3 regions of the Streptomyces sp. NPDC036813 genome follow, and region 2 is predicted to be linked to each of the others. Evidence: riboswitches for the same ligand, from Rfam matches in the RefSeq annotation. Region 2 holds a riboswitch; each other region holds the start of a gene.
The links. Region 2 has a riboswitch for cyclic di-AMP ahead of ACZ67Q_RS25890 (transglycosylase family protein). Riboswitches for the same ligand answer to the same signal wherever they lie in the genome.
Positions count from the first base shown of each region.

Region 1: it holds a riboswitch for cyclic di-AMP, as region 2 does, so the genes downstream of both, ACZ67Q_RS27355 (C40 family peptidase) here and ACZ67Q_RS25890 (transglycosylase family protein) in region 2, are expected to answer to the same signal.
Region 3: it holds a riboswitch for cyclic di-AMP, as region 2 does, so the genes downstream of both, ACZ67Q_RS33565 (M23 family metallopeptidase) here and ACZ67Q_RS25890 (transglycosylase family protein) in region 2, are expected to answer to the same signal.

Region 1 is NZ_JBVJPV010000014.1:118,318-122,211, reverse strand. Features, by position in the region: gene ACZ67Q_RS27365 (ATP-dependent Clp protease proteolytic subunit) at 1-503, shown strand, start outside; gene ACZ67Q_RS27360 (hypothetical protein) at 512-817, shown strand; cyclic di-AMP (ydaO/yuaA leader) riboswitch at 1,194-1,327, shown strand; gene ACZ67Q_RS27355 (C40 family peptidase) at 1,331-1,804, shown strand; gene ACZ67Q_RS27350 (ATP-binding protein) at 2,113-2,586, opposite strand; gene ACZ67Q_RS27345 (helix-turn-helix domain-containing protein) at 2,799-3,656, shown strand; gene ACZ67Q_RS27340 (DUF397 domain-containing protein) at 3,666-3,894, shown strand, end outside.
Region 2 is NZ_JBVJPV010000013.1:90,574-94,467, forward strand. Features, by position in the region: gene ACZ67Q_RS25890 (transglycosylase family protein) at 101-814, opposite strand; cyclic di-AMP (ydaO/yuaA leader) riboswitch at 818-986, opposite strand; gene ACZ67Q_RS25895 (transglycosylase family protein) at 1,170-2,243, opposite strand; gene ACZ67Q_RS25900 (cytochrome P450 family protein) at 2,371-3,672, opposite strand; gene ACZ67Q_RS25905 (nucleoside triphosphate pyrophosphohydrolase) at 3,669-3,894, opposite strand, start outside.
Region 3 is NZ_JBVJPV010000020.1:121,889-125,782, forward strand. Features, by position in the region: gene ACZ67Q_RS33560 (M16 family metallopeptidase) at 1-1,012, shown strand, start outside; cyclic di-AMP (ydaO/yuaA leader) riboswitch at 1,248-1,401, shown strand; gene ACZ67Q_RS33565 (M23 family metallopeptidase) at 1,414-2,157, shown strand; gene ACZ67Q_RS33570 (GntR family transcriptional regulator) at 2,372-3,064, shown strand; gene ACZ67Q_RS33575 (HPr family phosphocarrier protein) at 3,246-3,527, opposite strand; gene ACZ67Q_RS33580 (bifunctional acetate--CoA ligase family protein/GNAT family N-acetyltransferase) at 3,707-3,894, shown strand, end outside.

The DNA of each region.
Region 1 (3,894 bases), on a different contig from region 2:
CGATCGACGACGCCGCGGCGTGCGATGTCATCGCGCAGCTCATGCAGCTGGAGCACCGGGACCCGGACCGGCCCGTGCAGCTCTACATCAACTCGCCGGGCGGCTCGTTCCAGGCGATGACGGCGATCTACGACGCGATGCGGTACGTCGCGTGCGAGGTGGAGACGTACTGCATGGGCCAGGCGGGCTCGTCCGCCGCGGTGTTGCTGGCCGCGGGCGCGCCGGGGCGCCGGTTCGCGCTGCCGGGCGCCCGGATGGTGATGCGTCAGCCCGCGTTGCCGGAGCCGGTGGAGGGGCAGGCCAGTGACCTCGCCCTTCAGGCCGCGGAGTTGACGCGCATCCGGGCGACCCTGGAGGAGATGCTCGTCCGGCACACCGGGCGCAGCCGGCGGCAGGTCGGCGCGGACATCGAGCGCGACCACGTCCTCGACGCGGCCGGGGCGCTGGCGTACGGGCTGGTGGACGAGATCATCACCGTCCGCGCGCAGCCGGGCGGGAGGTGAGCCGTCCGATGCTGCCGGATCTTCCGCCGCTGCCCGCCCTCACCCGGGCGGAGGGGGAGCTGATCGACCGTTACCTGGAGGTCGTGGACCTGCTCGGCCGGATCAACCCGGCCTGTCCCGGCGACACCTACCGGGGGCTGCGGGCCGCGCAGGCGCTGGTGACCAAGGCGGTGGCGCTGCGCGACGCGCTGACGCTGATGCACCAGCGCGGCGAGAGCGAGCTGCACGCCGGCACCCTGGCACGCGCGTTGCGGGTGCTCGACGGCGAGCGCCGCACGGCGCGGGTCACCCTGCCGCCACCGGCGGGGAGTTGAGCCGAGGGCCGAGCGGGTTCAAACGGACCGAACGGCGTACCCCCCATCGGCCTATCCGAACGCCTTTTTTTCGGGGGTCCGAGTTGCGTGACCGGCGGGACGAGAGGCCGGAATGAAGTGTTCCGCCGCTGGTCCGGGGCTCGCCGGATCAGTGAACACCCCACCGAACACAGGGCTGTCCACCCGAACGGGTGAGTGGTGAGGAACCCCACAAATACCCGTTTCCGTTGGGATTTTCGGACAGTTGTGGGCCAAGATCCCTGACTGACGACAAGCCCCCGCCGCAGCGGCGGGGCGATCCGGGCGGACGCCGAGTCCTGCCGCCGTCCGGATGACCGGTCGACAGGAGTGGATCGGCAGGAGTGGAGGACCCAAGCACGACGGGTCGCCGGAACGGTCATGCCACGACCGGGCCGAGCAGCCCTTGGGGTGAAGCCGCGTCAGCGGCCGGGCTACTTCGCCAGCCCGAATCCGACAGGTCATCCTTCACAGGCGGCTGACGAAGGGTTGCGCATGACTGCGCTCAATCGTGTCCCGTCGCTCATGGCCCGGGCCGGTACGGCTTCCGCCCTGACCATCGCCGCGGTGGGCGGCTCGATCGTGGTCCCGGGCCTCGCCTCGGAGGCCGCCGCCGCGACGCCGGCGACCAAGGCGCTGCAGATCGCCGCGTCCAAGAAGGGCGCGCCGTACCAGTGGGGCGCCACCGGGCCGCGCCGGTTCGACTGCTCGGGACTCACGCTGTACTCGTTCAAGAAGGCGGGCAAGAAGCTGCCGCGCACGGCCGCCCAGCAGTACAACAAGACGCACCACATCCCGGCCCGCAGCCGTAAGGCCGGTGACCTGGTGTTCTTCCACTCGGGGTCGAACGTCTACCACGTCGGCATCTACGCCGGGAAGAACAAGATCTGGCACGCCCCGAAGACGGGCGACGTGGTGCGCCTGCAGAAGATCTGGACCAAGAGCGTCTGGTACGGCCGGGTGAGCTGACCGACGCCCCTCCTCGGCACACGGCCCTCACGCGGCCACGAGCCCGACGGCACGGCCCTCAGCGGCCGCTGTCGGGCCGAGGAGGGCCGTCAGCGGGCTCCAGCGGCGGCTGCCGGGACAAGGCCGGGGTGGCCGCGGGCCAACGGCGCCAACGGCGCCAACGGCTCGGGCATACGGGTGAGCGGGTGTCACGCCCTGGGGCCCCCGTCGCCGAGGCTCACGGCGTGCGTTCGGCGGCGGTGCCGCCGGGGGCGGTCCGGTGGGCGCGGTGTGACAAGCCCGCGGGAGTCGTCCCGGAACCGAACGGTTCAGCAGGGCTGCGGTTTTGGTTCTGTCTGTTGCGTCGAGGGGACCGGCTCGGGCGGGAGTGCCCAGGGCAGTTCGATGGCGACCGTCTTGCCGCCCTCGCGGGTGGGGCGGACGCGGAGTCTGCCGCCGCACTCGGCGGCCAGCCAGCGGATGATGACCATGCCCCGGCCGTTGTCCTGCTGGACGGCCGCGGGCAGCCGCTTGGGAAAGCGGGGGTGGCTGTCCGTGACACCGATGCGCAGCAGCTCGTCGCGGTCCAGGGTGACGTCCACCGTGAACGTCGGGGATTGCCCGAACGTGTGCTGCACGGAGTTGGTGGCCAGTTCGGAGACGATCAACCGGATGCTGTCCGCCAGCTCCGCGTCCGACGGCAGACCCCATTCCGCCAGGGTGCCGGCCACGAAGCCGCGGGCCGCGGACACCGAGGCCGGATCGCTCGGCAGAGTGACGGATGCTTCCAGGTGGTCTGCCATGGCGACGTCGTCCCTTTCCCACGGGACCGCAGTCCGGCACGGAGCCGGTGGTTCGAGTACGGTCCCGGACTGGTGCTTCGCCGCCAGACTGCCATCACCACGCCGGTCACGGAGGCGATCCACCAAGATATGCATATATCTGTCGCTCGAAGCGGTGAACTCTGCCACGGCAGACCGTATCCGGGCGGCTCGGACGGAGTAAGGAGGGGCGCATGCAGCACGGTCCCGCGGTGCGCCGCCGGAAGCTGGGCGCCGAACTGCGCGCGCTGCGCGCCCGGGCGGGACTCACCAGCGGGGAGGCCGCCCGGCTGGTGGGCTGGCACCAGTCGAAAGTCAGCCGGATCGAGACCGGCTCGAGTGGCGCGAAACCGTCCGATGTGCGGTTACTGCTGAACGCGTACGGCGTCGAGGACGACGAACTGCGGGACCTGCTGCTGGTGTTGGCCGGCTCCCAGGTCGGCGGCAGGGAGCACTGGTGGCACGCCTACCGCGGGGTGCTGCCGCCCACGTACCGCGACTTCATCAGTCTGGAGTCGCAGGCCAGCGCGATGCGCACGCTGGAGACCTCGGTCGTGCCGGGGCTGCTGCAGACGCCCGCCTACGCCCGCGCGGTGACCCGGGCGGCCGTCGGCGCGGTGGACGAGGAACGGCTGGACGCGCTGGTGGAGGTGCGTCTGGCCCGCCAGGACGTGCTGCACGCGCCGCGTCCGCTGAAGCTGAGCGCCGTGCTGGACGAGGCGGTGCTGCGCCGGGAGGTGGGCGGTCCCGAGGTGATGGCGGAGCAGCTGCGGCGGCTGCTTCAGGCCGCACGGCTGCCGCAGGTGCGGTTGCAGGTGTTGCCGTTCTCCGCGGGGGCGCATGTCGGCATCACCGGGCCTTTCGTTATTTTCTCATTTCCGAGCACTTCTGATCTGGACGTGGTTGTTCTCGACCACATGACGAGTAGCCTCTACCTCGAACGGAAAGAAGACCTCCGGGCCTACGCGGAGGCCTTCAACTCCCTTCGGATCCACGCCCTTTCCCCCGAGGACTCGTTGGATTTCATCGCCTCACTAGGTGACGGCGCGTAAGGAGGCACCATGACCGCACTGCCTCGCACCATCCCTTTCAGTACCGATCTGCACGGCGTGCGCTGGCTGCGCAGCAGCTACAGCACCGGAGCGAACAACTGCGTCGAGACGGCCCGGCCGGCCTCCGGGCACTGGGCCGGGCTGCTCGCCGTACGCGACTCCAAGGCCCCGGACGGGCCCGCGCTGCTCTTCTCCCCCGGGAGCTGGGCGGCGTTCACCGCCGCCGTGCGCCGCGACT
Region 2 (3,894 bases):
GACGGCAGAAAAAACCCCGTCCCGGTGCGTACGGGGGAACACGCACCGGGACGGGGAGCCCGTGGGGACGGGGAGCGGCCCTTGGCCGGCCCGCTGCCGCTTACTTCAGGTGCAGCTGCTGGCCCGGGTAGATGAGGTCGGCGTCCGCGACGATGTCCTTGTTCAGGTCGAACAGCTTCTTCCAGCCGCCGGCGACGTGGTGCTTCTCGGCGATGGAGCTGAGGGTGTCACCGGTGACGACCTTGTACTCGCCGTCGCCCTTCTTGACCTTCTTGCCGGTCGGGGTGGTGACGGTCTTGGTGCTCTGCTTCTTCGGCGTCTGCGCCGGGCGCTCGCTGGAGCGGGAGGCGCTCTGCTGCTCGCTGGAGCGCGTCGTGGTGGTGCCCTGGGAGGACGAGCCGCCGCTCTGGGAGGAGCTGGAGGAGCCGCCACCGTTGTTCGGGGTGTTCGACAGGCCCGTGCCGCAGACCGGCCAGGCGCCCTTGCCCTGGGAGGCGAGGACCTTCTCGGCGACGGCGATCTGCTGGGACTTGCTGGCCTGGTTGGCCTGCGGGGCGTAGGCGGTGCCGCCGTACGCGGCCCAGGTGGAGGCGGAGAACTGCAGGCCGCCGTAGTAACCGTTGCCGGTGTTGATGGACCAGTTGCCACCGGACTCGCACTGGGCGACCGCGTCCCACTCGGAGGTGGTGGCGGCGGAGGCGTTGCCGGCCGCCATCAGCGGGGCGGCGACGGCCGCGCCGGTGACACCGGCGAGCGCGATGACACGGGTGGTCTTGGAGGGACGACGGTGCTTGCCCTTGCCGGAAAACAGCATGGTGGATCCCCTCACCGACGCCTGCGAGGTGAGCTGTCGGGTTCGGGCCGGTTGAGTTGCCCGGCCACCCCTCCCCTGGGAGGCGTGGCTTCACCCCTAGCCGCTCCGGCTCAACTGCCGGGCACGGCGCTTACCTTGGGTCCCCCGCTCCTGCCTGCGGCGCGTTGAGCGACGACTGTTCCCGTGCGGCCGCTGGCAGGATTCGGCGTTGCGGCCGGCCGGGGCTCGCGATGGCGAGCGGTCATGACCGTAGACAGGCGATCGGCCGAATTTCAAAGACGATCACGGCTTCTGAGACTCATCCCACACTTTCACCAAAGCGGACATCAGTCTCAAAACGGGGCGTCAACTCCCGCTACTTTTCGCCCGTTTCGCCACCGACAAGCAGGGTCTGACCGGGGACGATGCGGCCCGGGTCGGCCCCGATCGCGTCCCGGTTCTCCGCGTACAGCGCGCGCCACCCGCCCTCGACGCCAAGGGAGTCGGCGATGGACGTCAGACTGTCCCCGTCGCGCACTGTGTAGCGCGAGGCATGCCGGCCCGAGGCGGGCGCCGCGCTCACTTCGGCGGCGTCCTCCGTGGCGCTGGCGCCGCGGTGGCGGCCGCCGCCGTCCACCGCACCGGTGTCGACGAGCCCCGAATCCCCGACGATCTGGCGCAGGTTGTCCGGATCGTCGGTGTTTGCGTCACCTGCGGACGCGCTGCCGGACGGCTGCGAGGTGCCGGGCCCGGACGTTCCGGGCGCGCCGGACTCGGCCGCGCCCCCCGTGGACGGGGTGGCGGACGACGACCCGTCAGAGGGCTGCGCGGGGGTGCCCGTGGAGGGCGTCCCGGACGGCGCACCGGAGGAGTCGGGCAAGCCGGGCGAGTCCACCGAACCGGATGATCCGGAGGTACCGGTGGATCCGGAGGTACCGGCCGAAGCGGATGAGTCGGACGGAGTGCTGGTCCCGGTCGGACCGGAGGAGCCCGAGCCGGTGGTGGAGCCGCCGGCCGCCGAGCCGCCGCCCGACGTGTCGCCCGCGACCCCCGTGTCGACGTCCGGTGCGGAGGTGTCGCCGGACAGGCCCGAGGTCAGCCCGCACAGCGTCCAGTGGCCGACACCCTGGTCGGCGAGGACCTTCTCGGCCACGGCTATCTGCTGCGAACGGCTCGCGAGGTCGGGCCGGGCCGCGTACTCCAGGCCGCCGTGCCCCTCCCAGTCCTCCTGCGACAGATGCAGGCCGCCGTAGAGCCCGATCCCGGGGTTGTCGCTCCAGCGGCCTCCGCTCTCGCACTCGGCCACCTTGTCCCACGTCGCGCCGTCGGCCGCGTGGGCGCTCGCCGCGCCGAGCAGAGGGATGGCGATGGCGGAGCCGGTCACTCCGGCCGTGACGAGGAGGGCCGGAGCCTGACGGGGGCGACGGTGTCGACCGTTCCCGGAGAGCATGCGGTGACCTTTCGCGAGACAGCACTGACCGGCGCGGCGCCTTGAGGCACCGGCGTCGCGCTGACGAGTGAACGTATCGGCAGACGATCGCCAGTCACAAGTTCATGCCGCGCAGATCACGTGAAGATCACATAGTTGAAGATGTGTCAGTTTTCTGTGCGGGCGCGGGCGTGAACGTCACGGGCAACTGCCGCAGACCCCGCATGATGAGTCCACCGCGCCAGCGCAAGTCGGCTGGTTCGGCGCCCAGTTGGAGGTCGGGCAGCCGGGTGAGCAGGGTGGCGAGGGCGGTCTGACCCTCCAGGCGGGCCAGCGGGGCGCCCAGGCAGTAGTGGATGCCGTGACCGTAGCCGAGGTGCTGGTTGTCACGGCGGGCGAGGTCCAGCAGGTCCGGCTCGGGGAAGCGCTCCGGATCGCGGTCGGCGGCGGCCAGGACGACGAGCACGGGATCGCCGGGGGCGATGTCCTGCCCGCCGACGGTCAGCGGCTCGGTGGCGAACCGCCAGGTCGCCAGCTCCACGGGGCCGTCGTAGCGCAGCAGCTCCTCCACGCCCGTCTCCAGCAGCGCGCGCTCGCCCCGGGCGAGGGAGTCCTGCAGCCGGTGCCGCTGTCCGGGGTGGGTCAGCAGGGCGTAGGTGCCGTTGCCGATGAGGTTGACGGTGGTCTCGAAACCGGCGAACAGCAGGATGAACGCCATCGCCGCCGCCTCGTTCTCCGTGAGGTGCTCGCCGTGGTCGGAGGCGCGGATCAGGCCGGAGATGAGGTCCTCGCCGGGTGCGGGTTCGGCGGGCAGGGCCTGCCGCTTGCGGTGGATCAGTTCGGCGAGGTAACCGCGCATCTTCTTCACCGACCGGGCGACCCCGCCCCTGGGCCCTCCGCCGTGCCGGATCATCATCCCGGCCCAGTCCCGGAAGTCGTCCTGGTCCTCACGGGGCACGCCGAGCAGGTCGCAGATGGCGTAGATGGGCAGCGGGAAGGCGAACTCGTGGATGAGGTCGGCGGAGCCGCGCTGCGCGAAGCCGTCGATGAGGTGGTCGGTCAGCTCCTGCACGCGCGGCGCGAACTCGGCGACCCGGCGAGGGGTGAACGCCTTGCTGACCAGCCGACGCAGCCGGGTGTGGTCCGGCGGGTCGATGTTCAGCAGGTGCGTCATCAGCTCCGCCTTGCGCTCCCCGGGGATGCCGGTCTTGCCCTTGGCGTGCGCCGGCTCGTCGTGGTGCGCCGGGTTCTTGCTCAGGCGCTGGTCGGCGAGGGCCTGCCGGGCGTCGGCGTACCGGGTGACCAGCCAGGCCTCCACCCCGCTGGGCAGCCGGGTGCGGTGCACGGGCGCGTGCTCGCGCAGCCAGGCGTACGCGGGGTAGGGGTCGGCGGCGAACTCCCAGGTGAAGAGTTCGGGGGCGGTCTCGTCGGGGCGGAGCTGCTCGGTCACTCCTCGACCGTATCCGGATCCGGGTGGGCCTCCGCGTCGCGGTGGGCGGCGGGCACCGCGGCCGACGCGCCGGGGGCGACGCCCTCCGCCTCGCGGATCGCGTCGCGGTAGGCGCGGGCCGCCGCGCGCAGCGACGTCTCCGGGTCGACGCCCTCCGTCTCGGCGCGCGCGGCGAGCGCAAGGAGCTGGTAGCCGATGCCGTCGCCCTGCGGCAGCCGGACG
Region 3 (3,894 bases), on a different contig from region 2:
CGCCGACGCCCTCAGGGCGCCCGCCTTCGCCGACAGCGAGATCGAACGGCTGGTGCGCAACCGCCTCGACGAGATCCCGCACGAGCTGGCCAGCCCCGCCCGCCGCGCCGCCAAGGAGCTGTCCAAGGAACTCTTCCCGGCGGCCTCGCGCATGTCGCGCCCCCGCCAGGGCACCGAGGAGACGGTCGCGGCCGTCGACGCGGCCGCCGTGCGCGCCTTCTACGAGCGGCACGTGCGCCCCGCCACCGCCACCGCGGTGGTCGTCGGCGACCTGACCGGCCTCGACCTCGACGACCTCCTGGGCGACACCCTGGGCGCCTGGACCGGCTCGCGCACCGAGCCGCGCCCCGTGCCGGCGGTGACCGCCGACGACACCGGCCGCGTCGTCATCGTCGACCGCCCGGGCGCCGTCCAGACGCAGCTGCTCATCGGCCGGATCGGCCCCGACCGGCACGACCGCGTATGGCCCGCGCAGGTGCTCGGCACGTACTGCCTGGGCGGCACCCTCACCTCCCGCCTGGACCGTGTCCTGCGGGAGGAGAAGGGCTACACCTACGGCGTGCGCGCCTTCAGCCAGGTGCTGCGCTCCGCCCCCGACGGCACGGGCGCGGCGATGCTCGCCATCAGCGGCTCCGTGGACACGCCGAACACCGGCCCGGCGCTGGACGACCTCTTCAAGGTGCTGCGCACCCTGGCGGCGGGCGGCCTGACCGACGCCGAGCGCGACGTCGCCGTGCAGAACCTCGTCGGGGTGGCGCCGCTGAAGTACGAGACCGCTGCCGCCGTCGCGGGCACGCTCGCCGACCAGGTCGAGCAGCATCTGCCCGACGACTACCAGGCGACGCTGTACCGGCAGCTCGCCGCGACCGGCACGGTGGAGGCCACGGCGGCGGTCGTGAACGCCTTCCCGGTGGACCGTCTGGTGACGGTCCTCGTCGGTGACGCCGCGCAGATCAAGGAGCCCGTCGAGGCCCTCGGCATCGGCGATGTCACCGTGGTGAGCGCGGAGTAGCCGCACACGCGCGTGGGGCCCTGGTGTCTGACGGAGCACCAGGGCCCTTGCCCTGCCCGCCGGCCTGTTTGTGATCCAAGGCGCTCCATCGCCCATATGCCCGAATTGGGGCGGAGGTTGCCTGTCTGGCCTGTGGGATGGCTTACAAAACCCCTGATTCGTTTGAGGACTGAAGGTCGATCACCGTAGCTTCATCCGGGCTGTTCGTCAGGCAGTGCGCCGCACCCGCGGCACCGGACAGTCATCGCCGAGTCCCCGTACGGCGCGAGCCAGGGGAGCCGGGGACCCACACGTCCCTGGGGTGAATCGGGCGCCCGCGAGGGTGCTCGTAGGAGACCTTCCTGCTCCGAACCCGTCAGCTAACCCGGTAGGCGAGAGGGAAGGAAAGGACAAGCCACCACATGGCGTTCGTCAGCGCCACCGGGAAGCACCGTCGTCCCAGCCGGATGAAGCGCACCACCGCGCAGGCCGCGGGTATCGCCGCGCTCACCACCACCGGCGTCATCGGCACCCTCGCGGCGCCCGCCCTCGCCGCCGATACCGCCGCCGAGCACACCGGTCTGCTCCCCGTCATCAGCGTCGACGACGCGGTCGCCGCGCAGATCGACGCCCAGGCCGAGGCCCAGAAGCAGGCCGCCGAGCAGGCGGCCATCGAGCAGGCCGCCCGTGAGGCCGCCGCCGCGCGGGCCCACGAGGCCAAGGAGCGTGCCGCCCGGGAGGCCGAGCGCAAGCGCCTGAACAGCTTCACGGCCCCGATCGCGCACTCCTACGTCTCCACCGGCTACGAGGCCAGCAGCTCCCTGTGGTCCTCCGGCCACCACACCGGCATCGACTTCCACGCCGCCACCGGCACCACGGTGCACGCGGTGGGCTACGGCACCGTCGTGGAGACCGGCTGGGGCGGCGCCTACGGCAACCAGATCGTCATCCGCATGCACGACGGCACGTACACCCAGTACGGGCACCTGTCGTCGATCGGCGTCGTCGTGGGCCAGCAGGTCGTCACCGGCCAGCAGATCGGCCTGTCCGGCGACACCGGCAACACCACCGGCCCGCACCTGCACTTCGAGGCGCGCACCAGCCCCGAGTACGGCTCCGACATGGACCCGGTCGCCTACCTGCGCGCGCACGGCGTGAACGTCTGACACACCGGAACGGCACGAGCCCCAGGAAGCCCCGGCGCACCGCGTCGGGGCTTTCGGCGTTTCCCGGATCCTCGCCTCCGGAGTAACCCGGCGAGGTGACCAAAAAATATCCATGGAATCCGGCTCGCCGTCGGAAATTCCGCTCCCTTGGAATAGAGTCACGGAACACGCGTCCATCGTCGGCGTTTCACGGGGATCAAGGCGGAGGTCGGACATGCGAATTCCGGCGCACTCGGTGTGCACGGCGATCCGGGACGACATCGTCGCCGGTGTCCATGAACGCGGCAGCCGGCTCACCGAGGAACTCCTCGCCCGCCGCTACGGCGTCTCCCGGGTGCCCGTGCGGGAGGCGCTGCGCACCCTGGAGGCCGAGGGCTTCGTCGTGACGCGACGGCACGCGGGCGCGTGCGTGGCCGAACCCACCGAGCAGGAAGCGGCCGACCTGCTGGAGATGCGGATGCTGCTGGAGCCGCTCGGCGCGGCGCGCGCAGCCCAGCGGCGCACCGAGGCGCACCTGAAGGTGCTGCGCGGCCTGGTGCGGCTCGGCCAGGAGCGGGCCAGGCGCGGCACCGGCGACGAGCTGCGCTCCCTGGGCGGCTGGTTCCACGAGACGCTCGTGCAGGCCTGTGGGAGCCAGGCGCTGACCGCCACGCTCACCCAGCTGCGCCACAAGATCGCCTGGATGTACGCCGTGGAGCCGTCGGCCGACCCCGTCAGGTCCTGGGCCGAACACGGCGCGCTCGCGGACGCGGTGGCGCGCGGCGACGGGGAGCGCGCACGCGCGATCGCGGCCCTGCACACCGAGCGCTCCACCGCCGCGTATCGGCTGCGCCGCTTCGGCGGCGACCGACCCGAGGGCGTGAGGAGTTCGCAACACCCCGTAAACACATCGGGCCCACGGCATTAACACGAGCACCGTATACAAAGAGAGGGATAAGTGAGCCCATTGAAAGGGCTGCCCTTTTCACGTTTTTCGCTCGTGCCACCGTTTTCCTCGGGGCTCACGGAGGGCGGCAAAAAGAAAGCCGCGCCGACCTCGAAAGGCCGACGCGGCTTCTTTATACGTGACTCGGACGGTCAGTCGTGACTCAGACGGTCTCGGGGAGCTCCTCGAGGCCCTCGGAGACCAGCTTCGCCAGACGGTCCAGGGCGGCGTCCGCGCCCTCGGCGTCGGAGGCGAGGACGATCTCCTCGCCGCCCTGGGCGCCCAGGCCGAGGACGGCCAGCATGGAGGCCGCGTTGACCGGGGTGCCGCCGGCCTTGGCGATCGTCACCGGGACGCCTGCGGCCGTGGCGGCTCGGACGAAGATGGAGGCGGGGCGGGCATGGAGGCCCTCGGCCCAGCCGACGTTGACGCGGCGCTCAGCCATGTGTTGCTGCCCTTCAGTTTCTCAGGGTTGTCTAGACCAGTTTCCCATATGGTGAAGCATGCCCGGAGAGGTCCTGCGACCCCTTCGGACGCGATCACCGGGCCTCGGCCTCGACCCGGCATCCGTCCTCCACAGAGTGCCCCGCGCCGTTGTCGTACGCGAGCCGTACTCTGGGCCCCATGCAGAGCGCGTCGGACAGGCAGGAGTACCCCGCCCACTGGGAGGCCGACGTGGTGCTGCGCGACGGCGGCACCGCGCGGATCCGCCCCATCACCGTCGATGACGCGGACCGCTTGGTCAGCTTCTACGAGCAGGTGTCGGACGAGTCGAAGTACTACCGCTTCTTCGCGCCCTACCCGCGTCTGTC